DNA from 4 places in the Arsenophonus nasoniae genome. Region 1 is predicted to be linked to each of the others. Evidence: predicted binding sites of a transcription regulator. Region 1 holds the regulator's gene; each other region holds the start of a gene.
What was found. Region 1 encodes PurR, which represses purine synthesis genes. Its sites were predicted from a motif close to CANGCAAACGTTTGCNTG; they were not measured.
Positions count from the first base shown of each region.

Region 2: the regulator PurR is predicted to act here: its motif matches at 2,578-2,595, upstream of purE (5-(carboxyamino)imidazole ribonucleotide mutase).
Region 3: the regulator PurR is predicted to act here: its motif matches at 2,947-2,964, upstream of cvpA (colicin V production protein).
Region 4: the regulator PurR is predicted to act here: its motif matches at 2,540-2,557, upstream of glyA (serine hydroxymethyltransferase).

Region 1 covers NZ_CP038613.1:1,659,330-1,665,162, forward strand. The annotation lists gene ArsFIN_RS27370 (transposase zinc-binding domain-containing protein) at 1-37, opposite strand, end outside; gene punC (purine nucleoside transporter PunC) at 458-1,666, opposite strand; gene punR (DNA-binding transcriptional activator PunR) at 1,787-2,692, shown strand; gene purR (HTH-type transcriptional repressor PurR) at 2,712-3,737, opposite strand; gene argS (arginine--tRNA ligase) at 4,200-5,833, opposite strand, start outside.
Region 2 covers NZ_CP038613.1:3,092,695-3,098,527, forward strand. The annotation lists gene cysS (cysteine--tRNA ligase) at 1-1,041, opposite strand, end outside; gene ppiB (peptidylprolyl isomerase B) at 1,311-1,805, shown strand; gene lpxH (UDP-2,3-diacylglucosamine diphosphatase) at 1,815-2,540, shown strand; gene purE (5-(carboxyamino)imidazole ribonucleotide mutase) at 2,667-3,197, shown strand; gene purK (5-(carboxyamino)imidazole ribonucleotide synthase) at 3,194-4,282, shown strand; gene ArsFIN_RS15790 (MFS transporter) at 4,369-5,613, shown strand; gene ArsFIN_RS15795 (SDR family oxidoreductase) at 5,727-5,833, shown strand, end outside.
Region 3 covers NZ_CP038613.1:2,485,482-2,491,314, forward strand. The annotation lists partial or broken gene ArsFIN_RS12380 (TIGR01777 family oxidoreductase) at 1-202, shown strand, start outside; gene ArsFIN_RS12385 (UbiX family flavin prenyltransferase) at 195-767, opposite strand; gene purF (amidophosphoribosyltransferase) at 863-2,374, opposite strand; gene cvpA (colicin V production protein) at 2,389-2,892, opposite strand; gene dedD (cell division protein DedD) at 3,084-3,701, opposite strand; gene folC (bifunctional tetrahydrofolate synthase/dihydrofolate synthase) at 3,691-4,992, opposite strand; gene accD (acetyl-CoA carboxylase, carboxyltransferase subunit beta) at 4,997-5,833, opposite strand, start outside.
Region 4 covers NZ_CP038613.1:2,693,765-2,699,597, reverse strand. The annotation lists gene ArsFIN_RS13735 (NAD+ synthase) at 1-702, shown strand, start outside; gene glnB (nitrogen regulatory protein P-II) at 718-1,056, shown strand; partial or broken gene hmpA (NO-inducible flavohemoprotein) at 1,166-2,373, opposite strand; gene glyA (serine hydroxymethyltransferase) at 2,662-3,924, shown strand; gene ArsFIN_RS13715 (3-phenylpropionate MFS transporter) at 4,004-5,155, shown strand; gene ArsFIN_RS13710 (hypothetical protein) at 5,614-5,833, shown strand, end outside.

The sequences.
Region 1 (5,833 bases):
ATTGAAATAGCAGTTTTGCAGGTCTGGGGATGTACATAGAGCAGAGTATAAAAGACGAGAAGGGAATTGCCTAGAAATAGAGCGCCTTTGCCGCGATGCTCACGCCAAAGGCGTGCTTATGTTCAGATATTTTTTCAGATGATTTGTTTATTCTTTTCGGATTTGGGCCTTTTGCCACATCAACCTCTTTCCTGCTAAGTTGGAAAAAAATTCCTACCGTCATTGATTTCATATCAATTTAAAGAATGGCTTGTTTTTTAAATTAATGTGGATGGTAATTTTGCTTTTTAAGTCATGAGATCTGATCGAAATGAGAAAGTTAAATATTCTCATTTCACCAATAAATAAAATTTTACATAATACATATGCGAAGACGGCTACTGAAAAAATGAGCGCTTAATATGCTCGTTAGTCAAAGTCAGCAATCTCACCCGCGTTTGTTGAAAGATTTATTTTCCTACTCGAAGGCTTCCGTTGTGGTATTGGCTGAATTTTTACTTTTTTGCAGCCAGTAGCCTATTAGCAGTGGAATGATGGTAGCAACCATAATACCGCTAGTTGCCAGCAGCGGGTTAGTAATTAAACTAGATACGGCCAGACTCGCCGCAAAACATAAACCTAGCTGGAGAGTATTTTGTAACGCTGCGGCTTTACCACTGACTTTAGGAAAAACACTTAATGCATTTGATACCACAATAGGATAGCAAGCACCATTCATCGCAGCCATGCAACAGAAAGGTAGTAACAGAGTAAATAAATTAGGTTGTGAAAAAATAGCAAGAATAAAGATAATCAATACACTTAGTGCATAACCGATAAGAATCATTGGCAGCAAGATTTGGTTTTTTATTTTGGCTATGAAATAACGTCCACCATAGCCACCGAACATAAAAGCGATGGTTTGAGGTACGTAACTGATGCCAATATCCTGCGGATTATATCCCATTTCAGTTAAAATAAATGGAGAGCCTGTTAGCCAGGCAAAAAATCCGGCACTACAGGCGGCATAAATTAATACATTACCACTAAATACGGCAGAACGTAGGAAGGTGATAAAAGAGGTGGTGGATTTTATTTTCTGTGTTTTTTCTAAACGTTTTTTTTCCTGTAATAAAAGGGTGGCCAAAAAAAGCAATATTCCGATGATAGCTAAACTAAAAAATATCATTTGCCAGCTATTACTAGTAAGGATCCAGGCACCTAATAGAGGGGCTAATGCGGGCGATAGTGCAACTAAAGGCATAATGGTAGCAAATACCCGTTTAGCATAGTGGCCACTAAAACGATCAATGACCAAAGCCTGCCAAATGACTGCTGTTGAACAAACGCTAATACCTTGAATAAATCGCAAAATAAGTAATTGTGTACCATTAGTGATGCAGAGTGTTGTTAGACAGCTAAAAATAAATAGTGCCAACCCAATTAATAAAACGGGTTTTCTACCAATACGATCGGAAAGCGGCCCCCAACTAAGTTGTGCGAAGGCAAAACCACATAAAAATAGACTAAGACTTGCACTGATGGTATTTGCTGAGGTGTTGAGTTGTTGTTGCATTATACTAAAAGCAGGTAAGTACATATCAATGGCCAAAAAACCGAGCATACTTAAGCCAGCTAGATAAAGCATAAAGCCAAAATTATGTTTATTGGGGTTATTTTTATTCATATTGGTATCAATAAATTAAATAATATCAAATATCGCTTTTTATTGTATAAGAGATGAATTTTTGTTGTGAAGCGTTATTATTTGCATATTGTTATCAAATATTTTGACAGGTAAGAGGCTATGTGGTCAGAGTATTCCCTTGAAGTGATTGATGCCGTTGAAAGAACGGGCAGTTTTAGTGCCGCTGCCGTTGAGTTACATAGAGTTCCCTCTGCAGTAAGTTATACCGTAAAACAACTGGAAGAGTGGCTGGCCGTTCCTTTGTTTGAACGACGTTATCGTGATGTTGTTCTTACTGATGCCGGTAAATTTTTCGTTAAAAATGCGCGCCATATTATCAAAACAATGCGTGAAACACGCCATCAGTGTCAACAGATTGCCAATGGTTGGCATGGACAATTTAGTATTGCTATTGATCGGGTTGTTAAGCCCGAGAGAATATTGCAATTAATATTAGATTTTTATCGTCACTTTTCTGATATTGAACTTTTTATTCAACAGGAAGTTTATAATGGTGTATGGGAGTCGTTGGTCGATGCTCGAGTAGATATTGCGATTGGTGCCACTCGCGCCTCCCCGATTGGTGATAGATATAGTTTTCGTGATATGGGCTTTATGCCCTGGTCATGTGTTGTCAGCATAAATCATCCTTTAGCACAAATGAACGGTCTAATTAGTGATCAACAATTACGTCAGTATCCGAGTTTATGTTTAGAAGATACCTCTCGCTACTTGCCAAAGCGAGAAACTTGGGCATTGGATAACCAAAAACGGCTTATTGTGCCAGATTGGGAAAGTGGTTTAGCTTGTTTAAAAAATGGGTTATGTTTAGGATTTGCGCCTAAACATCGGGTAGAGCAACTTTGCCGCAAAAATGAATTAAAAACTTTACAGATTAAGCAACCCTTACCTGATAGTCCGTGTTGTGTTATTTGGAATGAAGAAAAACGTTCTCCGACCTTGAGTTGGTTACTTGATTATTTAGGTAATAGCGAAACGCTGAATGCCGAGTGGCTAGCTAATTGAAGAAATTTAAATCTAGCGATTATCTGCGGTAGTCAATAAATGGACCATCGACAACCGAACGGCGTTCAATAAGCTCAGGATGTATTTCAATAGTTTGCGCATTTTTGCGTTTATTAAAAATACGATCCAGCAGCATAGTAAAAGCCATTTGACCCAAACGTTCTTTAGGTTGATGAATGGTGGTTAGTGCTGGCGTAAAAAAACGTGCATTGCGAACATTGTCATAGCCAATAATAGAGATATCTTGTGGAACCCGAATGCCTAATTCATTCGCTGCACAGATAGCCCCCATTGCCATAATGTCACCACCACAAAAAATAGCGGTCGGTCTTGGTTGATGATTTAAAATTTGCTTCATCGCGTCGTAGCCGGAAGTTGGCTCGAAATCACCCTCAACAATCCATTTATCCAGTGGCTGGATGTTAGCTTCCTTCATGGCATTGAGAAAGCCTTGCCGCCGGCCACTGCCAGTATTGCGTTTTAATGGTCCAGAGATAATCCCTAAATCACGATGCCCGCGTTCAATCAGATAACGCCCGGCAAGATAACCGCCATAAACCGCATTATCAATGATGACATCGGTAAAATCACCATGAGCTTGCCCCCAATCCATCACAACCATTGGAATATTACGGTATTCCTCTAACATCTGGAGTAGTTGTTTTGGATATTCGGAGCACATTACCAATAAACCATCAACCCTTTTTTGCGCTAACATTTGTAAATAGGCTTGCTGTTTATTGAGGTTGTTATGTGAATTACACAGGATTAATGTATATCCTTGACTATAACAGTTGTTTTCTACTGACTCGATGACTTCTGCAAAATAAGGGGCTTCATTAGAGGTAGCCAGTAAACCAATGGATTTAGTATGGTTAACTTTCAAACTACGAGCAACGGCACTGGGAGAATAATTAAGTGTTTTAATGGCTGCCCAAACACTCGTTTTTGTCTCTTTGGCAACAAAACGGGTGTTATTAATTACATGAGATACGGTGGTAGTTGAAACCCCCGCCAAATTTGCCACATCCTTAATTGTTGCCATGTTAAAAAGACTCCTGCACCATTTCCAAATCCATTACTATTATTTAAAAACGACTATCATTAAACTATAAAAATAACCCACTGATAATTAAATTATCAGTAAACTGTTCATTTTGTCTGATTTGTTATAAAAACAAAAGTGTTAATCAATATTTCCTTGATGATATAATAAAAAATAGTTTTTTTGTTGTATGATGTTATGACATTAAATGATTTTTCATTAGCGAATTTATGAATAAAGCTGTGAGAATAGTGAGGTGAGGTTATGGATACCGATTTTAAGTATGGTTTATGTACTGCGATTGTTGCATTGTTAATGATCGTATCATTTGTTTCTTTTATTTTCTGACCATTATGTTGGCTTAACCGTCTATTTTATCGCTACCACGATAATGATTTTTGGCTTAAGCAGCATAATATAATTAGTAGGCTGCGCTATTGGCAGCCTATAGCCAGTAAAGGATTACATTCTTTCTACCGTTTCAATTCCTAATGTGTCTAGACCAATTTTTAAGGTTTTTTGCGTTAGTAACGCCAGTTTTAATCGGCTTTGTTTTGATGCGTCATTTTCTGCATTCAAAATTGGACAATGTTCATAAAAACTAGAAAATAAACCAGCCAGATCATATAAATAAGAACACATAATATGTGGTAAACCTTCGCGAGCAACAGTGAGTATTGTCTCTTCAAATTGCAATAAACGTATCGCTAGCACTTGCTCATATTCATTGGCCAATATCACCGGCGCGGTTAAGGTTGCCGGATTAATCTTAGCTCGCTTAAAAATTGAGGCCACTCTGGTATAGGCATATTGCATATAAGGCGCGGTATTACCCTCAAAAGCTAACATATTGTCCCAGTCAAAAATATAATCAGTGGTACGATTTTTCGATAGATCGGCATATTTTACTGCACCAATACCAACCGCCTGGATAATCGATTGTAACTCTTTTTCTGGCATAGCTGAATTTTTTTGACGGATAAGATGAGCTGCACGCTCAATCGCTTCATCAAGTAAATCGGCGAGCCGGATAGTTCCGCCGGCGCGAGTTTTAAACGGTTTACCATCCTTACCTAGCATCATACCAAACATGTGATGCTCTAATGACATTGTATCAGGAATATAGCCGGCTTTACGTACAATAGCCCAAGCTTGCATGAGATGTTGGTGTTGTCGTGAATCGGTATAATACAACACGCGATCGGCGTGAAGTATTTCATGACGATATTTTGCGCAGGCAATATCTGTTGTCGTATAGAGATAGCCACCATCTTTTTTCTGGATGATCACCCCCATGGCATCGCCATCTTTATTTTTAAATTCATCCAAATAGACAACCATAGCGCCATCACTTTCAACAGCTAACCCTTTAGCCGTTAAATCAGCGACAATATCAGGCAGCATATTATTATATAAGCTTTCACCCATCACATCGTCTTCAGTCAGCGTGACATTTAAACGCTGATAGGTTTGTTGATTTTGCGCCATGGTAATATCAACCAATTTGTGCCACATTTTACGACAATATTCATCACCAGACTGCAGTTTAACCACGTAATTACGTGCCAATTCAGCAAAATTTTCATCTTCATCATAATGTTTTTTAGCTTCACGATAGAAAGTTTCCAGATCCGCTAAGGCCATATTGGTAGCATTCTCTTGCTGAACTTTTTCCAGATACGCAATTAGCATACCAAACTGGGTGCCCCAATCGCCGATATGGTTAGCACGAATTACTTTATGACCTAAAAACTCTAATGTGCGAGCGACAGCATCGCCAATGATGGTAGAACGTAAATGGCCAACATGCATCTGTTTTGCGACATTGGGGGCCGAATAGTCAATAATAATGGTTTGTGGCGTAACGCTATTAATAGCCAATTTTTCATGTTGTAAGGTAAGTTCAATCTGTTTTGCTATCCATTGCTTATCAAGAAAAATATTAATAAAACCCGGTCCCGCAATTTCAACTTTACTGGCAATATTTTCCAGCTTCAGTAGCGGTAGCATTTTTTCCGCTAACTGACGTGGAGGAATACCGATTTTTTTAGCAGCTGACATGACACCATTAGCTTGGTAATCACCAAATTGGGCTT
Region 2 (5,833 bases), 1.4 Mb from region 1:
CATGGCTGCCATAAAACGCTGCTTAAATATTTCATTATCAGCAGATTTAACATGATTAGCATCCGTATCTCGTAAAGCGGTATAAAGACGCTCAAGTGATGTGCGAGCTTGCTTTAAATTTTCTTCGGTATAATTTAATTGGCTACGATAATGCCCTGATAATAAGAAATAACGCACCGTTTCGGCATCATAATGCGCCAATACATCACGAATGGTAAAGAAATTATTTAATGATTTTGACATTTTCTCTCGATCAACCATAACCATTCCAGTATGCATCCAATAGTTTACATATGGCCCATCATTAGCACAGGTTGATTGCGCTATTTCATTTTCATGATGCGGAAACATTAAATCTGCCCCACCACCATGAATATCAAAATGTTCACCCAATTGTTTACCATTCATGGCAGAGCATTCAATATGCCAACCTGGTCGCCCATCTCCCCAAGGAGAAGACCAACTTGGCTCATTGGGTTTAGACATTTTCCATAACACAAAATCCAATGGATTGCGCTTGACATCAGCGACTTCAACACGCGCGCCTGCTTGTAATTGCTCGAGATCTTGGCGGGATAATAGACCGTAATCCGGATCGCTATTAATAGCGAACATGACATCGCCGTTATCAGCAATATAAGCATGACCGCGTTTAAGTAGTCGCTCGGTCAAAGCAATAATTTCTTTAATATGGTGCGTTGCGTTTGGTTCAAAGTCGGGCCGTAAAATATTTAAGGCATCAAAGTCTTTATACATTTCAATCAGCATACGTGATGTTAAAGCGTCACATGTCTCATTATTTTCTGCAGCCCGCTTGATGATTTTGTCATCCACGTCAGTGATATTACGTACATAAGTCAAATCATACCCAAGATAACGCAAATAACGACTAATCACATCAAAAGCAACAAAGGTTCTGCCATGGCCGATATGACATAAATCATAAATAGTAACACCACACACATACATGCCAATTTTACCTGGCGTAATCGGTCTAAACTCTTCTTTTTGACGACTTAGTGTATTATAAATTTTCAACATTGAGACTTTTTCCATCATCAGCGGTACTTGCGGTAAATGGTTTACTTTGATCACAAGGCGATGCAAGATGCCCTTGCTACCAATAAACACGGCTATTGGATCCCTATATTCTGAGTTATGCAACTACGGCGCGCAAGGAAATTATTCAATATTCCACAAATACTGACGTAATCAGCCCAATATGGTATAAAATAGCTGATCTACTTTAAATTATGATTATTTGCTTTTGATTTTTACATTACATATAACGATTTATCAGGATAGTGATTATGGTAACTTTTCACACTAATTTTGGCGATATTGTCATTAAAACCTTTGATGAGAAATCGCCAATAACGGTAAAAAATTTTTTAAACTATTGTCGTGATGGATTTTACGATAATACGATTTTTCATCGTGTTATTAAAGGATTTATGATCCAAGGTGGCGGTTTTGAACCAGGAATGCTGCAAAAAACGACTAAGGATCCAATAAAAAATGAAGCGAATAACGGATTAAAAAATAAACGTGGCACTCTTGCGATGGCTAGAACCAATGAGCCACATTCAGCAACAGCACAATTCTTTATTAATGTTGTCGACAACGACTTTCTCAATTTCCGTTCAGAGCAGGACAGTGGTTGGGGTTATTGTGTCTTTGCCGAAGTAGTTGACGGAATGAAGACTGTTGATAAAATTAAAGATATCACTACAGGTCGTAGTGGCCTACATCAAGATGTACCCATTGAAGATGTTATCATTCAACGCGTAACAGTTAACGAATAATTACAAACTATGGCAATCTTATTTATTGCTGACTTGCATTTAAGTGAAAAAGAGCCGGCTATTACTGCCGGTTTCCTGCATTTCTTACGCGAACAAGCGAGTCAAGCTAAGGCTTTGTATATATTAGGTGATTTTTTTGATTATTGGATCGGTGATGATGATCCCAGCCTACTACATGAAGCAATAGCGCAAGAACTCAAGGAACTACAAAGTAAAGGCGTCCCTTGCTACTTTATTCATGGTAATCGTGATTTTTTACTGGGTAAAAAATTTGCCAAAGAAAGTGGCATGACCTTATTACCCGCGGAGAAAGTGTTAACACTACATGGCCACCATATCCTCATTTTACACGGTGATACGCTTTGTACTGATGATATTTCCTATCAGCGTTATCGAAAACGAGTATATAATCGCTGGTTGCAACGGCTATTTTTAGCGCTTCCCTTATCAACCCGCCACCGTATCGCTGAAAGAATGCGTAAGAATAGCCAATCTGCCACCCAGCTTAAGCCAGAATACATTACAGATGTCAATGAACAAGCGGTAATTGAAAAATTTCGGAAATATCAAGTCGATTGGATGATCCACGGCCATACGCACCGTCCAGCGATCCATGAAATTAATGTTAATGGTAAAATATTACACCGAGCAGTGTTAGGTGCTTGGGATCAAAATGGCTCAGTGATCAAAATAACGCCTAAAACTATCGAGTTGCTTCATTTCCCTTTTTATTAACATTTCCCATCTCAGTATAATCCTGCGATGAAAAAACTAGGCAAACGTTTTCCTTCTTTATTAGCCATGATATTATCTCACTTAATTTGCCATCAATAAATGACTTAAAGCAGGAGCAACAAATTAATGAGCGCTCAATTTGATGCACAGAAATCGTCACATTCTAGCCCCAAAATTGCCATCGTTATGGGTTCCAAAAGCGACTGGTGCACGATGAAATATGCTGCCGATATACTCTGTGAACTCACACTACCTCATCACGTAGAAATTGTTTCTGCTCATCGCACACCAGATAAACTCTTCAAATTTGCTGAACAAGCAAAAGAAAAAGGATTCAAGGTTATCATTGCTGGTGCTGGTGGAGCCGCACATTTACCCGGTATGCTAGCAGCTAAAACGCTAATTCCTATTTTTGGCGTCCCTGTTGTAACCGCCACGCTTAATGGTATTGATAGTCTTTATTCGATTGTGCAAATGCCAAAGGGTATTCCGGTAGCTACTTTTGCAATTGGTAAAGCAGGAGCAGCGAATGCAGCATTGTTGGCAGCTCAATTCCTCGCTGGCACAGATAGTGAGCTTTATGAGCGTTTATCCATCTGGCGTTTAAAACAAACTAATGATGTCTTAAGCCATCCCGATCCGCGGGAGGGGGAATGAAACCGATTTGCGTCCTTGGTAATGGCCAGTTAGGTCGCATGTTACGTCAAGCCGGAGAACCGATAGGCATTAGCGTCTATCCTATCGGTATCGATGATACATTAGAGACGATCCCTTATCAACACAGCATCATAACAGCCGAAATTGAACGCTGGCCAGAAACGCCGCTTACATGTGAATTAGCTCGCCAGCCTAGTTTTATTAATCGCGATATCTTTCCACAATTGGCCGACCGGTTGCCACAAAAACAGCTACTAGATTCTTTATCGTTAACGACGGCGCCTTGGCAGCCGCTTATTAATCAAACACAATGGCCACAATTATTTACCGAGTTAGGCGATTTTGTTATTGTTAAATGTCGCACTGGTGGTTATGACGGCCGTGGTCAATGGCGTATCACACCTAACAATCTATCAATACTACCCGCTGAAATTTATGGCCAGGCGATTGTTGAAAAAGCTATTCCCTTTACTGGTGAAGTTTCACTTGTTGGTGCACGTAATATAAAGGGCCAATGTGTCTTTTACCCACTAACATATAATCTGCATCAAGAGGGCATGCTACGAGCCAGTATCGCTTTTCCTCAGCCTGATAAAAAATTGCAAACGCAGGCAGAATTGATGCTGTCGACCATTATGACAACATTAAATTATGTCGGTGTGATGGCAATGGAGTGTTTTATTTTAAATGATAAACTACTCATTAACGAATTAGCGCCACGGGTTCATAATAGTGGCCATTGGACGCAAAATGGCGCTTCTATCAGTCAATTTGAACTCCATTTGCGGGCCATTTCAAATCTGCCAATTCCTACCCCTAACATAGATACTACGGCCGTCATGATTAATTTGATAGGTACAGCATTAAATCCCGCATGGTTGTCACTACCTTTAGTTCATCTACATTGGTATGAAAAAGATGTTCGTCCAGCGCGTAAAGTAGGCCATCTAAATTTGTGTAGTAATAATTGGCAAGCGATAAATAACTCACTAAAGACAATACAACCCTTACTTCCTAATGAATATAAGGATAGTATTGCATGGCTAAACACAAAATTGATACATGTCCCACGACATAATGAGTAAAAATAAAAACAACTACCATGTTGAATAAACCAGTATATTGTTAAGCTTACTGTTTTCATGCAATAGTTGTCTGCTTTGGAGTTATAATGCCTGCACAACAACAAATGTTTGGTCCTATTTACCCATGGTATATGTTACTCTTACTGGGATTAATTTACTTTTTATCAACAGCAACCACTTTTACTTCGCTGGGTGTCGTGCTACCAAGCATGATTAATGAATTCAATTGGAACTGGGCAGAAGCAGGTCTTGGATTCACGATCTTAGGATTAACCTGTGGTTTATCAAGCTATCTACCAACCTTAATGATCCGCAAGTTGGGTCTTAGAATAACACTATTATTTGGCCTCGCTATTTTTACTCTTGGCTTTTATTACCTCTATTCTACAACCAGTTTATTTGATTATTTTTCCGGTACCGCCCTGTTAGGTATTGGCTTTACCTTTTTAGCAACAGTACCTGGTACTTATGTTATTTCTCGATTGTTTGAAAAACAATCGCTCGCTTTTGGCTTTTACTTTACTATTGGTGGCTTAGGCGGCGTGATCGGGCCTTGGATCTATTTTTTGGCAACACGAGTCTGGGGTTCATGGCGCATACATTGGGTCATTTCTGCGCTTTGTTTGGCCATTATTGTCTTTATCACGCTATTAACTTTACGTGAAGGACAGCGTGAAATTTCACATGCCAAAGCGATCGCTGACAAGTTGACACACCACTCTTCTGAAACAATCTACAAAACAAAAGAAATATGGACTGCCAGTGGCGCACTACGCACCTGGCAATTTTATATCATTGCTGCTAGCTATACCGCCTTCTTGTGGTGTGGCATTACCGTTAATAGCTTTGCCGTTGCTCACATCATAGAACAAGGTTTTAGTGAAACAATTGCCGCAGGTTCTTTAAGTGTAATGGCTTTTATCAATGCCTTCTCTCGCCTTGCTGGCGGCGCGGTCGGCGAGCAATTAGAACCCAAAAAATTATTAATAATTAGCCTAATAATTATCATTTGTGGGCTTATAGCTCTCAGTATTGCGACAACTTGGCTATGGCTAATTTTATTTACGCTTGGTGTTGGTATCGGCTATGGCATGACCTTTCTAGCCTCAAGTGTTTTACTGGCTAACTATTTTGGCCGAGGTCCATACCTAGAACTTTTTTCCGTCATGAATTTACTCTCTACTTGCGCCTGTTTTGCCCCCTTCTTCGGCGGAATAATAAAAGATTATACAGCCAGTTTTACGCCTGCATTTTTAATTATTGCACTTCCTGTTCTCATCATTTTATTATTAACACTATTAATGAAACCGCCAGTACAACGAGTCACTTAAAATTACAAATTGTAATTAAAAAACATTCTTATTTACTTATTTAGCGCTTTATATGTTGACATTAAGAATCAATACTAACAACTAGCCTGATAATTTTATTGAGATCAAAAACCATGAAAAGAGTGATTTTTATTACTGGAACTTCAAGTGGTATTGGATTATGCGCTGCCAAAATTTTGCTAAGCAAAGGTTATCGAATATTAGCGGGTTGTCGGAAAGA
Region 3 (5,833 bases), 830 kb from region 1:
GGTTCTTAATCGCCCAGCACTGATTAGAACGCCAGAATTTGTTATTAAATCGATTATGGGAGAATCCGCCGCATTAATGTTAAGTGGACAGCAAGCTATACCAAAGCGGCTTGAAGAAGCTGGATTTAAATTTCACTATGTTGACTTAAAAAAAGCGTTAGAATCATTACTGCTAACTTCATCAGAAGAAACAATTACTTAGCATTCTGCCAACGAGTAAACAACGTTTGGGGTAATGTGATACCATATTGATCTAATACGCGATTGACAGTTTGATCGACAATATCCTGTATTGTTTCTGGCTGATGATAAAAAGCTGGCATCGGTGGAAAAATTATCGCACCAATCTCTATAACATTCATCATTAATCTCAAATGGCCTAAGTGTAAAGGTGTTTCTCTGACACCTAATATTAATTTACGCTTCTCTTTCAAAATCACATCAGCCGCACGCGCAATTAACGTATCGTTGTAACTATTAGCAATGCCAGATAAGGTTTTTATTGAACACGGCATAATAATCATACCGGAGGTAATAAATGAGCCAGAAGAAATGGCTGCAGCAATATCCCTATTATCATAAACAACATCAGCCATTGCTTGAACATCACGTAGACTATAAGTGGTTTCGATTGCTAATGTCTGCTTGGCGGCCGAGCTAACAATTAAATGGGTTTCAATATCAGCAACAGAACGTAAAACCTCGAGTAAGCGAATACCGTAAATCGCACCACTGGCACCTGTTAGTCCGATAATTATTCTCTGCATCATTTTTGCTCAATAATAACGATAAAATAGACTTCAGGATTGTAAACTTAACGATATCCGATGAAGTCTAACTTAATTCAAAATATAACAACAAATTAGCCTTCGTTGTAAATTTCTAAATTTTCAATTTCATTATGTTCTTTTAACTGATCATCCTTACGGAGATTTTCCAGATAATCCAGATAAGCTTGATCAATATCTTTAGTAACATAAATACCATTAAAGACCGAACTTTCAAAAGCAGTAATATCTGGATTTTCCTCTCTAACAGCAGCAATTAAATCAGAAAGATCCTGGAAAATTAAATCATCCGCACCAATAAGTTGACAAATTTCATCGACTTCACGGCCATGAGCAATCAACTCATTAGCTGACAGCATATCAATACCATAAACATTGGGAAAACGAACTTCTGGTGATGCCGAAGCAAAATAGACCTTTTTTGCGCCTGCTTCACGTGCTAACTCAACAATCTGCTCAGAAGTTGTTCCGCGCACAATAGAATCATCGACTAATAAAACATTTTTATCGCGGAATTCGGCCCGATTAACATTGAGCTTACGACGTACCGACTTACGTCTTTCTTGCTGTCCCGGCATGATAAAAGTGCGCCCTACATAACGGTTTTTAACAAAGCCTTGGCGATAAGGTTTACCCAAAATATAAGCAATTTCTAGTGCACTATCACAAGAAGTTTCAGGGATCGGGATCACAACATCAATATCCAAATCCTGCCACTGGCGGGCAATTTTGGCGCCCAACTTTTGCCCCATCCGCAAACGAGCTTTATTAACCGATATTTTATCAATAAAAGAATCGGGTCTAGCTAAATAAACAAACTCAAACAGACAAGGGGTTAGCTGTGGATTTTCTGCACATTGACGGGAAAAAAGTTGCCCCTGTTCAGTAATATAAATTGCTTCCCCTGGTGCCACATCACGCAAAAATTCAAAACCAAGGGTATCTAAAGCGACACTTTCCGAAGCAACCATATACTCATTTTGGCCATCCTCCAATGTGCGCTTGCCAAGCACTAAAGGGCGAATACCAAACGGGTCACGAAACGCCACTAAACCATGCCCAATAATCATTGCGACACAAGCATAAGCACCACGAACTTTGTTATGCATTGCCGCAATTGCGCTAAAAATATCTTCCGCACTCAGCGGAAAATGAGCAAATTGATCGAGTTCGTGAGCCAAGACATTGAGCAAAATTTCTGAATCAGAAGAAGTATTTACATGACGACGAGCCGTTTCAAATAGCGTTTTTCTTAATTCATGCGCATTAGTCAAATTACCATTATGGGTCAATGTAATGCCAAAAGGTGAATTAACATAAAAAGGTTGCGCTTCGGAAGCGCTACAACTACCTGCGGTTGGGTAACGCACATGGCCAATCCCCATTTTGCCCCGCAAGCGCAGCATATGGCGGGCGGCAAACACATCTTTTACTAAGCCATTCGACTTACGTAGACGAAATTGTTTATTTTCATCAATTGTCGCAATACCTGCAGCATCTTGCCCACGATGTTGAAGCACTGTTAGCGCATCATAAATTGATTGGTTAACTGGTGTGAAACCAGCAATACCGACAATACCGCACATCAACTTTTTCCTCATCAGCCAAGCGGAGTGATATTTTCCGGTAAAAAACTTGACGCATTTTTTAAATAATCAAAAAACCATCTAATAATATGACTAAATTGGGGTATCAATTCAGAACGTTGCCAATCTTCACTTTTTGGCAAGGGTGTAAAAGTATCCAGGAAAAACAAGATTGCCGACACAATTAATATACCGCGCAATACACCAAAACAGACGCCTAACACCCGATCAGTGCCTGATAATCCTGTTTTCTCAACTAACGAACTAATTACATAATTGACTACAGCACCTACAATTAACGTTGCAATAAATAAGATCGCAATGGCAATACCATCTTTGATCAGCGGGTCGTCGAAACGAGTCAAATAAGTTGCCAGATAAGGATAAAATTGGCTAGCAACAAAAAAAGCACAACCCCAGGTAATCAATGATAAAGCTTCTCGTACAAAACCACGAATTAAACTAACCAAGGCAGAAAAACCAATAATGGCAATAATAGCGTAATCAATCCAAACCATAATTTTAATCCAAGAAATTAAACATTCAGCATGGTCGAACGCATTTTAGCAGAAAACAAAAACGTTTGCGTTAGATATTTTGCTGAACAGCGGCAAAAATTTGCGGCGAAAAGATAAATCATGATCGCCGCGTAAGTAATTAATATAATCGATTAGTATCAATATGTTTTGTCTATTAGTACATACCCATTTTAAGGCTTATAACTGCGTATTTGACCTTGTAAGCCGGTTAAATCTTTCAATTCCGACAAACTGGACTGCAATTTTTCTTTCGACGCATTTGGGCCAATAAAAATTCGTGTCAATTGACCATTAACGGGTAATGATGGCTCAGTGTAGACCTGATAGCCAGATAAACGTAATCTAGCAATAATCTCTTCCACTTTTGCTGCATTTTTTAGTACGCCCAACTGAATGACATAAGCCCGTCCCTGTGGTGCTTTGCTTTTCTCATTCGACTTAGTACTTTGTTCTGGCTCTAACGCTGGTTTTTCAACTTTAGCTACCGGTTTTGACTTTGCTTGCTGTTGAGTGGACTGACTATCTGCTAATTTGGCTTTTGAATCAGAAATAGCTTCAGAAATCATTGCTTGTGCAGCGCTCTCTGAGGGTGTCACTAGTGGTTTTGGATTAATTGGCGCAATAGGTTCAATTTCATATTCATCGCTGCTTTTAGGCACCAAAGGGATCGCTGCAAATTCAGTTTCATTGTATTTCTTGTTCCCATCCAATAATACCGGTAATACAATAACCCCAATGGCAACAATAACAATCGTTCCCACTAAACGGTTTTGAAACTTACTGGCCACTTAAGCTTTCCTCTTTTATCTGCAGTTCCATCACTTCAGCGACAGTATGAAATGAGCCACAAACCACGACTATATCCTGTTCATTAGCTTCATTCATTGCTTGCAACCAGGCATCTTTAACCGTATCAAATTGGTAAGGTGAATCAACATATTGTGCTAATTGTGCAGCATCAGCGCCACGTATTTCACTTAATGAAGCGAGATACCATTTATCAACCTGGGGAGCCAGATAAGATAAAGTACTTTTTATATCTTTATCGGCTAACATACCGACAACTGCATAAACTTTAGTATTTTTCTGCCTAGGCAAGCAAGAGAGTCTATCGGCTAAATAAGCCGCTGCATGGGGGTTATGCGCAACATCTAAAATTACACATGGTTGCTGACAGATAATTTGAAAGCGTCCGGGTAATTTGGCCTTGATTAATCCCTGCTGAATCGCTTGCAAAGATATGGCCCGACTAATGGCATCACCCTCTTTGATTAAACAATCAATAATTGCCAATGCTGTTGCAGCATTAGCCAATGGGACATTTGGCAAAGGTAACTGCTTAAAATCATGCTCATGGGATTGCCAATGCCAATGATCATTTTGTGGTTCAAATTGCCAATCTACCCCACAACGAAATAACTTTGCGCCCAATGCTTGAGCTACCTCATTAATCGACTTTGGCATATCGGGTTCACCCACAACCGCATAGCGTCCTGAACGAAAAATACCGGCCTTTTGATAACCAATCTGTTCCCGATCATTACCAAGCCAATCAATGTGATCCAATGCAATGCTGGTGATCGCTGCAATATTCGCATCCACAATATTGGTGGCATCTAATCGTCCACCTAAACCGACTTCTAAAATAACTACATCAAGTTTAGCCTGTTTAAATAATTGCAAAGCTGCTAAGGTACCATATTCAAAGTAGGTCAAGGTTGTTGTGCCGCGTTTAGATTCAATAGCAGCAAAAACGCGGCAAAATTCCTCTTCAGGCAATGTTTTACCTTGGATCCTAACACGCTCAGTATAATCCAGCAGGTGTGGAGAGCTATAAACGCCGACTTTTAATCCGGCTTCAATTAAAATAGTTTCCAGTGTATGGCAGGTAGTTCCTTTACCATTTGTTCCTGCAACCGTAACCACTTTCGGTGCCGGTTGTAAAAGATCCAGTTGACGAGCAACAATACCAACCCGATCCAGCCCCATATCGATAATTTTATTATGCTGATTGGTTAAATAAGTTAACCAGCTAGCTAAAGAAGAGGTCGCCTCTGGTATCATCAAAGGATCAGATATATTGTCATTTTTGATCGGATTTGTTGTCAATTTCGGGTTTCTCACGATAGGGTGGCTCCAGATCATCGTCAACTAAGGTAATTACATCCATTTGGCTTGCGTCTTGAACGGTTTGATGAGTTAACATAGCCAGTATTTCAGCTAATTTATCCCGCATTTCAGGCCGTCTGACAATCATATCAATCGCGCCCTTTTCAATCAGGAATTCACTGCGTTGGAAACCTGCTGGCAATTTTTCACGTACGGTTTGCTCAATAACCCGTGGGCCGGCAAAGCCAATTAGCGCTTTCGGCTCAGCAACATTAATATCCCCTAACATGGCTAAGCTTGCTGATACTCCGCCCATGGTTGGATCGGTAAGTACTGAAATATAGGGAAGCCCTCGCTCCTGCATCTTCGCCAGTGCTGCACTGGTCTTTGCCATTTGCATCAACGACATTAATGCTTCTTGCATACGAGCACCACCACTGGCAGAAAAACAGACTAATGGACAATTATCTTCCAGTGCTTGCTCAACCGCACGTACAAAACGTGCACCAACAACCGAAGCCATTGAGCCACCCATAAAAGCAAATTCAAAAGCTGCCGCAATAACTGGCATACCTTTAAGAGTGCCTTTCATCACAATTAAAGCATCTTTTTCATGTGTCGCTTTTTGCGCCGCTGATATGCGATCTTTGTATTTCTTTGAATCACGAAATTTCAAAATATCTTTCGGTTCTAATTCACTACCTAATTCTGCCGTGGTTGCTTCATCAAGAAAAGAAGCCAGACGTTGGCGAGCCGAAATACGCATATGATGATCACATTTTGGACATACGGCTAAATTACTTTCTAATTC
Region 4 (5,833 bases), 1.0 Mb from region 1:
AACGTTCAGGCAGTCATGATGCCTTTTAAATATACCGCTGAGATAAGCATCCATGATGCCAGAGAACAGGCTACATTGTTAGGTATTGAATTTGCGATAGTATCTATTGAAGCTATGTATGATGCATTTATGGCTGGTTTGTCGCCCTTATTTGCAGACATGGCTCCCGACACAACCGAAGAAAATTTGCAGGCTCGCTGTCGGGCTATCATTTTGATGGCAATATCAAATAAGAGTGGCCGTTTAGTATTAACGACCAGCAACAAAAGTGAATCGGCGGTAGGTTATACTAGTCTTTATGGTGATATGGCCGGCGGTTTTGCGGTGCTTAAAGATGTACCAAAGACGTTAGTATTTGAGTTGGCAAAATATCGTAATACGATTTCACCAAACATCCCTCAGCGCGTTATCGAGCGGCCGCCTACTGCTGAGCTGGCACCAGGGCAACTCGATCAAGATAGTTTACCACCTTATCCTGTGCTGGACGCGATCCTTGAAGGTTATGTTGAACAGGATAAATCGGTCAGTGAATTAGTTGCGGCTGGATTTGATGAAGTAACAGTACGTAAGGTGATTAAGCTAGTTGATATTAATGAATATAAACGACGTCAAGCACCGATAGGTCCACGCATTACTATTCGAAATTTCAATAAGGATAGGCGTTACCCAATTACTTCGGCTTTTGGTCGTAAAAACTGGTGATAATAGGATAATTTGATGAAGAAAATTGATGCAATTATCAAACCGTTCAAGCTAGATGATGTAAGAGAAGCTTTAGCAGATGTCGGCATAACCGGAATGACAGTCACGGAAGTAAAAGGGTTTGGACGCCAAAAAGGTCATACAGAGCTTTATCGCGGCGCAGAATATATGGTTGATTTTTTGCCTAAAGTAAAAATTGAAATTGTTGTTCCAGACGATATTGTTGACAGTTGTGTCGAGACGATAACGCAAACGGCTCAGACGGGAAAAATTGGTGATGGTAAAATCTTTGTTTATGATATTGCTCATGTGATCCGGATTCGCACCGGCGAGCAGGATGAAGCAGCTATTTGATTTTAAAGGGTAACAGATGGTTGAAAGTTACAAAGGAGTTGATATGGAATCTGTAACCTCCTATTCCACCTGTTACCACTTATCTTGGTTTTAGTGAGAGTTTCAAGGGTTATTGTTCATTTCCCTCAATAACTTTATGTGGTCCAAAACACTCATAGTGGATGTGACTGGTATTTACTCCCATGGTGAGCAACTGCTTGGCAATAAATTGCATAAAGTTGACAGGGCCACAGAAATAGTAATGCATATTGTTAATATTAAGTTGTTGTCTTACTTCTGACAGATTCATTAGTCCTTGGTATTGATACTGTTCAGCTTGTCTGTCTTGCTCACGTGGATTGTTATACCAAACGGCACTGAAGCCATGGATAAAATCGGTTAATTTATTTTTTACTTCATTAGCAAAAGCGTGATGTCCACCATGCTCTGTCGCATGTAGCCAATTTAATGGCGCTTTATGTTGTTGTTGATGTAGCTTTTCCAACATGCTTATCATTGGCGTTAAGCCGACACCGGCTGAAATCAACGTTACTGGTGTATCAGTATTCACTGCCAAAAAAAATCTCCGCAAGGTGGTGCCAATTTGACGATATCACCTTCTTTTATATTGTTATGCAGATAGTTTGACACACTGCCATTTTCTTCACGCTTTACCGCGATACAATAACTTTCACCATTAGGTGCATTGGTTAATGAGTATTGCCGAATTTGTTGATTGGTTAGTTTTTCACGATCCTGTAAATAAATGGTTAAATATTGTCCAGGAAGAAAATCGACTATCTCATTACCATCTGCTGGAATAAATTGAAAACTGGTGATCGTTTCGCTACGCGGGATCTTTTTAGCCACTTTGAAGCGACGCAAACCACGCCAACCGCCGATATTTTCTTCATTTGTTTTATAGATTTGTTCTTCACGGTTAATAAAGATATCGGCCAGCACATCAAAAGCTTTAGCCCAGGCATCAATAATTTCTTTTCCAGGCTGAAATAACTCATCAATGGTATGTAATAGATGTCGACCAACTATCGAATAATGTTCAGGTTTTATATTTAGGCTAGCATGTTTGTGGGCAATTTTTTCAACCGCAGGTAGTAAGGCCGAAACATTATCAATATTGGCAGCATAGGCGCAAATGGCATTAAACAAAGCTTCTCTTTGATCACCATTAATTTGATGACTCATATTGAAAATATCTTTTAATTCAGGGTTATGTTGAAACATCCGTTGATAAAAATGAGCGGTTAATTTAGGACCAGTGGAAACAATAAGAGGAATAGTTGATTTAACGGTGGCGATAGTTTGAGAATCAATCATATAAAATTCCTAAAGTTAACTGAGGGCTTAAAGTTGCATTTTAAATGCAACTTAAATTGTTTCAGGTTAAAAGTAAATAATTAATTGTAAAAATGAGATTGAGTTAGCGTATTTTAATTGGCGATCAAATCGCTATTGAGAAATGTCTATATTTGATAATACATACATAGCAATCGTTTGCGTAATTTTTTATTTTGGGGCTATCTCAGTGAGCTAAAAGAGTTTACACTGTGTGCTATTCATTTAATTGAATAGCGATTTAAAATGTGGCTGAGTCAGGAGAAGTAAATGTTAAAGCGTGAAATGAGTATTGCAGATTATGACCAAGAACTATGGCAAGCAATGGAAAATGAAGTTAAGCGTCAGGAAGAGCATATTGAGTTAATCGCTTCAGAAAATTATACCAGTCCAAGAGTCATGCAGGCTCAAGGTTCCCAACTTACGAATAAATACGCTGAAGGCTATCCAGGTAAGCGCTATTATGGTGGTTGTGAATATGTTGATATTGTTGAACAACTTGCTATTGATCGGGCGAAAACTTTATTTGATGCGGATTTTGCTAATGTTCAGCCACACTCAGGTTCGCAAGCTAATACTGCTGTTTATATGGCCTTATTGCAACCCGGTGATACTGTGTTAGGCATGAATTTGGCACATGGTGGACATTTAACCCACGGCTCACCCGTCAATTTTTCCGGTAAACTTTATAATATCGTTCCTTATGGTATCGATGAAAAAGGAAAAATTGATTACGACGATATAGCTACTCAGGCACAAAAATATAAACCTAAAATGATTATTGGCGGTTTTTCTGCTTATTCCGGCGTGGTAGATTGGGCTAAGATGCGTCAAATTGCAGATAGTGTAGGTGCTTATTTATTTGTTGATATGGCGCATGTCGCGGGTTTGATCGCTGCTGGTGTTTATCCTAATCCTGTTCCTCATGCGCATGTTGTGACGACTACTACCCATAAGACTTTGGCCGGCCCTCGTGGTGGTTTGATTTTGGCTAAAGGTGGTGATGAAGCGTTTTACAAAAAGCTAAATTCTGCTGTATTCCCTGGCGCTCAAGGCGGTCCATTAATGCATGTTATTGCGGGTAAAGCGGTTGCATTAAAAGAAGCGATGGAGCCTGAATTTAAAACTTATCAACAGCAAGTGGCTAAAAATGCGAAAACGATGGTTGAAGTTTTTATCAAGCGTGGCTACAAGGTTGTTTCTGGTGGAACTGAAAATCATTTATTTTTATTAGATTTAGTGGATAAAGGGATCACCGGTAAAGAGGCAGATGCCGCACTGGGTCGTGCTAATATTACTGTCAATAAAAATAGTGTACCGAATGATCCTAAGGGCCCATTTGTTACTTCCGGTATTCGTATAGGGTCACCTGCCATTACTCGTCGTGGGTTTAAGGAAAAAGAATCAGCTGAATTGGCCAATTGGATATGTGATATTTTGGACAAGATTGATGATGAAAGTGTGATCCAAAATGTAAAACAAAAAGTATTGTTGATGTGCCAGCAGTTTCCTGTTCTATGCATAAATAAGTAAAATTTAGTGATTTGTTTTAGCCCGTTTTAGTTGTTAAATGAATCGGGCTTTTTACATGATAATCAAATGGGAATAAATAATGATTATTCCATCAACACGTTGGCTTGCGTTAGATTATTTCACTTATTTTTTTGCTTATGGCATTTTTTTGCCTTTTATCGCAATGTGGCTAAATGGTGAAGGGCTTGAGGCTGATATAATCGGTATTTTGTTAGCAACCGGCCTTAGCGCACGTTTTATTGGTTCTTTGATGATCGCACCGATAGTAAAAGGATCTCGTCACCTAATTACCACTTTGCGTCTATTTGCTGGTTTAACGTTGATCTTTGCTATAGGATTTATCGTCAGTTCAAACTGGTTATGGTTATTATTTATCATGTTGGCTTTCAATCTTTTTTTTTCACCAATGGTACCTTTAACCGATGCTTTAGCCGCTAGTTGGCAAAAACAGATAACATTTGATTATGGTAAAGTAAGGGCTTGGGGTTCGCTTGCATTTATAATTAGCGCTTCTTCGATGGGTTATTTAGCCAATAACTGGGGGCATAAAATAATTATCTATGCATTACTTGCCAGCATAGTCATTATGCTGTTGACGATGTTATTACAACCTACTGTTCTGCCTAAAGCCACTTATCGCCAGATCGCCAATACAACAATCTCATTGAAACAATTATTGCTTGATAGCTCAGTCTGGCGCTTTTTACTCTGTATTACCTTATTACAGAGCTCTCATGCAGCTTATTATGGCTTTTCTTCAATTTATTGGAAAGAAGTAGGTTATTCCGATGCTATTATCGGTCTATTATGGTCTTTAAGTATTGTTGCTGAAGTGATTGTGTTTACCTTTAGTTATGTCCTTTTTCGTCATTGGCAGGCGAGTGGATTATTATTGTTAGCAGCGAGTTGTGCGGTGATTCGTTGGAGCTTAATGGCCAGTTTTACCGCTTTACCGATACTGATAATGAGCCAACTTTTACATAGTGGTACTTTTACTGTTTGTCATCTTGCGGCGATGCGTTTTATTAGCGCCCGTAACGAAGATGAAATTATTCGTCTACAGGCATTTTATTCGGCATTGGCCTTAGGAGCCGGGTTAGCGATAGTGACAATCGTTGTAGGTTTTGTTTATGAACATTTTCCTTTTCACCATAACTGGGTATTTTGGTTAATGTCATTGATTGCCATTCCAGCGCTATTTATTCGACCGCGTGAAAATTCACATCATTAAATTCGATGTTATAGCCGAACGAGTAAGCTAAACTTGTTGATTTAACTTGAATAACAGATAAATATTAACCAAGGATGCCAATAAATATTTTTATATTAAAATAAGTAAGTTGGTCAATCAGTAAAATCCGTCTTTGTAACAAACAGCAATACAATATTCCCTCATTACCTGCATTGCTTATAACCTTAATGATGAAATTGTTAATTAAATCTTTCGCGCAATATTGAAAGATATAACCTATTACAAAAGTGTTTTTTATTCAAAATGATTTTGGTTGCTTAATAAAAAGGTTATTTAATATTATTTATATATATATTGCAAAAATGTATTAAAAAATTATGAAAATGATTATCATTTGTTTTATCATTTGCAATATTGCGATTTAGATTATTAAACTCAATCGTAATGAATAAGATCATCTATTAATTAGGCGTCACAATAACCCCTAGGAGATTGAAATGAATTATTCAGTAAAATATGGATTGTTAATATTATCAATTAGTTACATGATTTCAATTTTATTCCCTTCCATGGCAATGGCGGCCAATGATAAAAAAGATAAGCAATATATGTGTCACGGCTGGCACGGTTATCCAAACAAGGAAATGAATTTATTTGATCAGCCTGTGACTGCTGCTAATGAAGATAATGCTAAGCTATTAGCTATCAAGATAATAG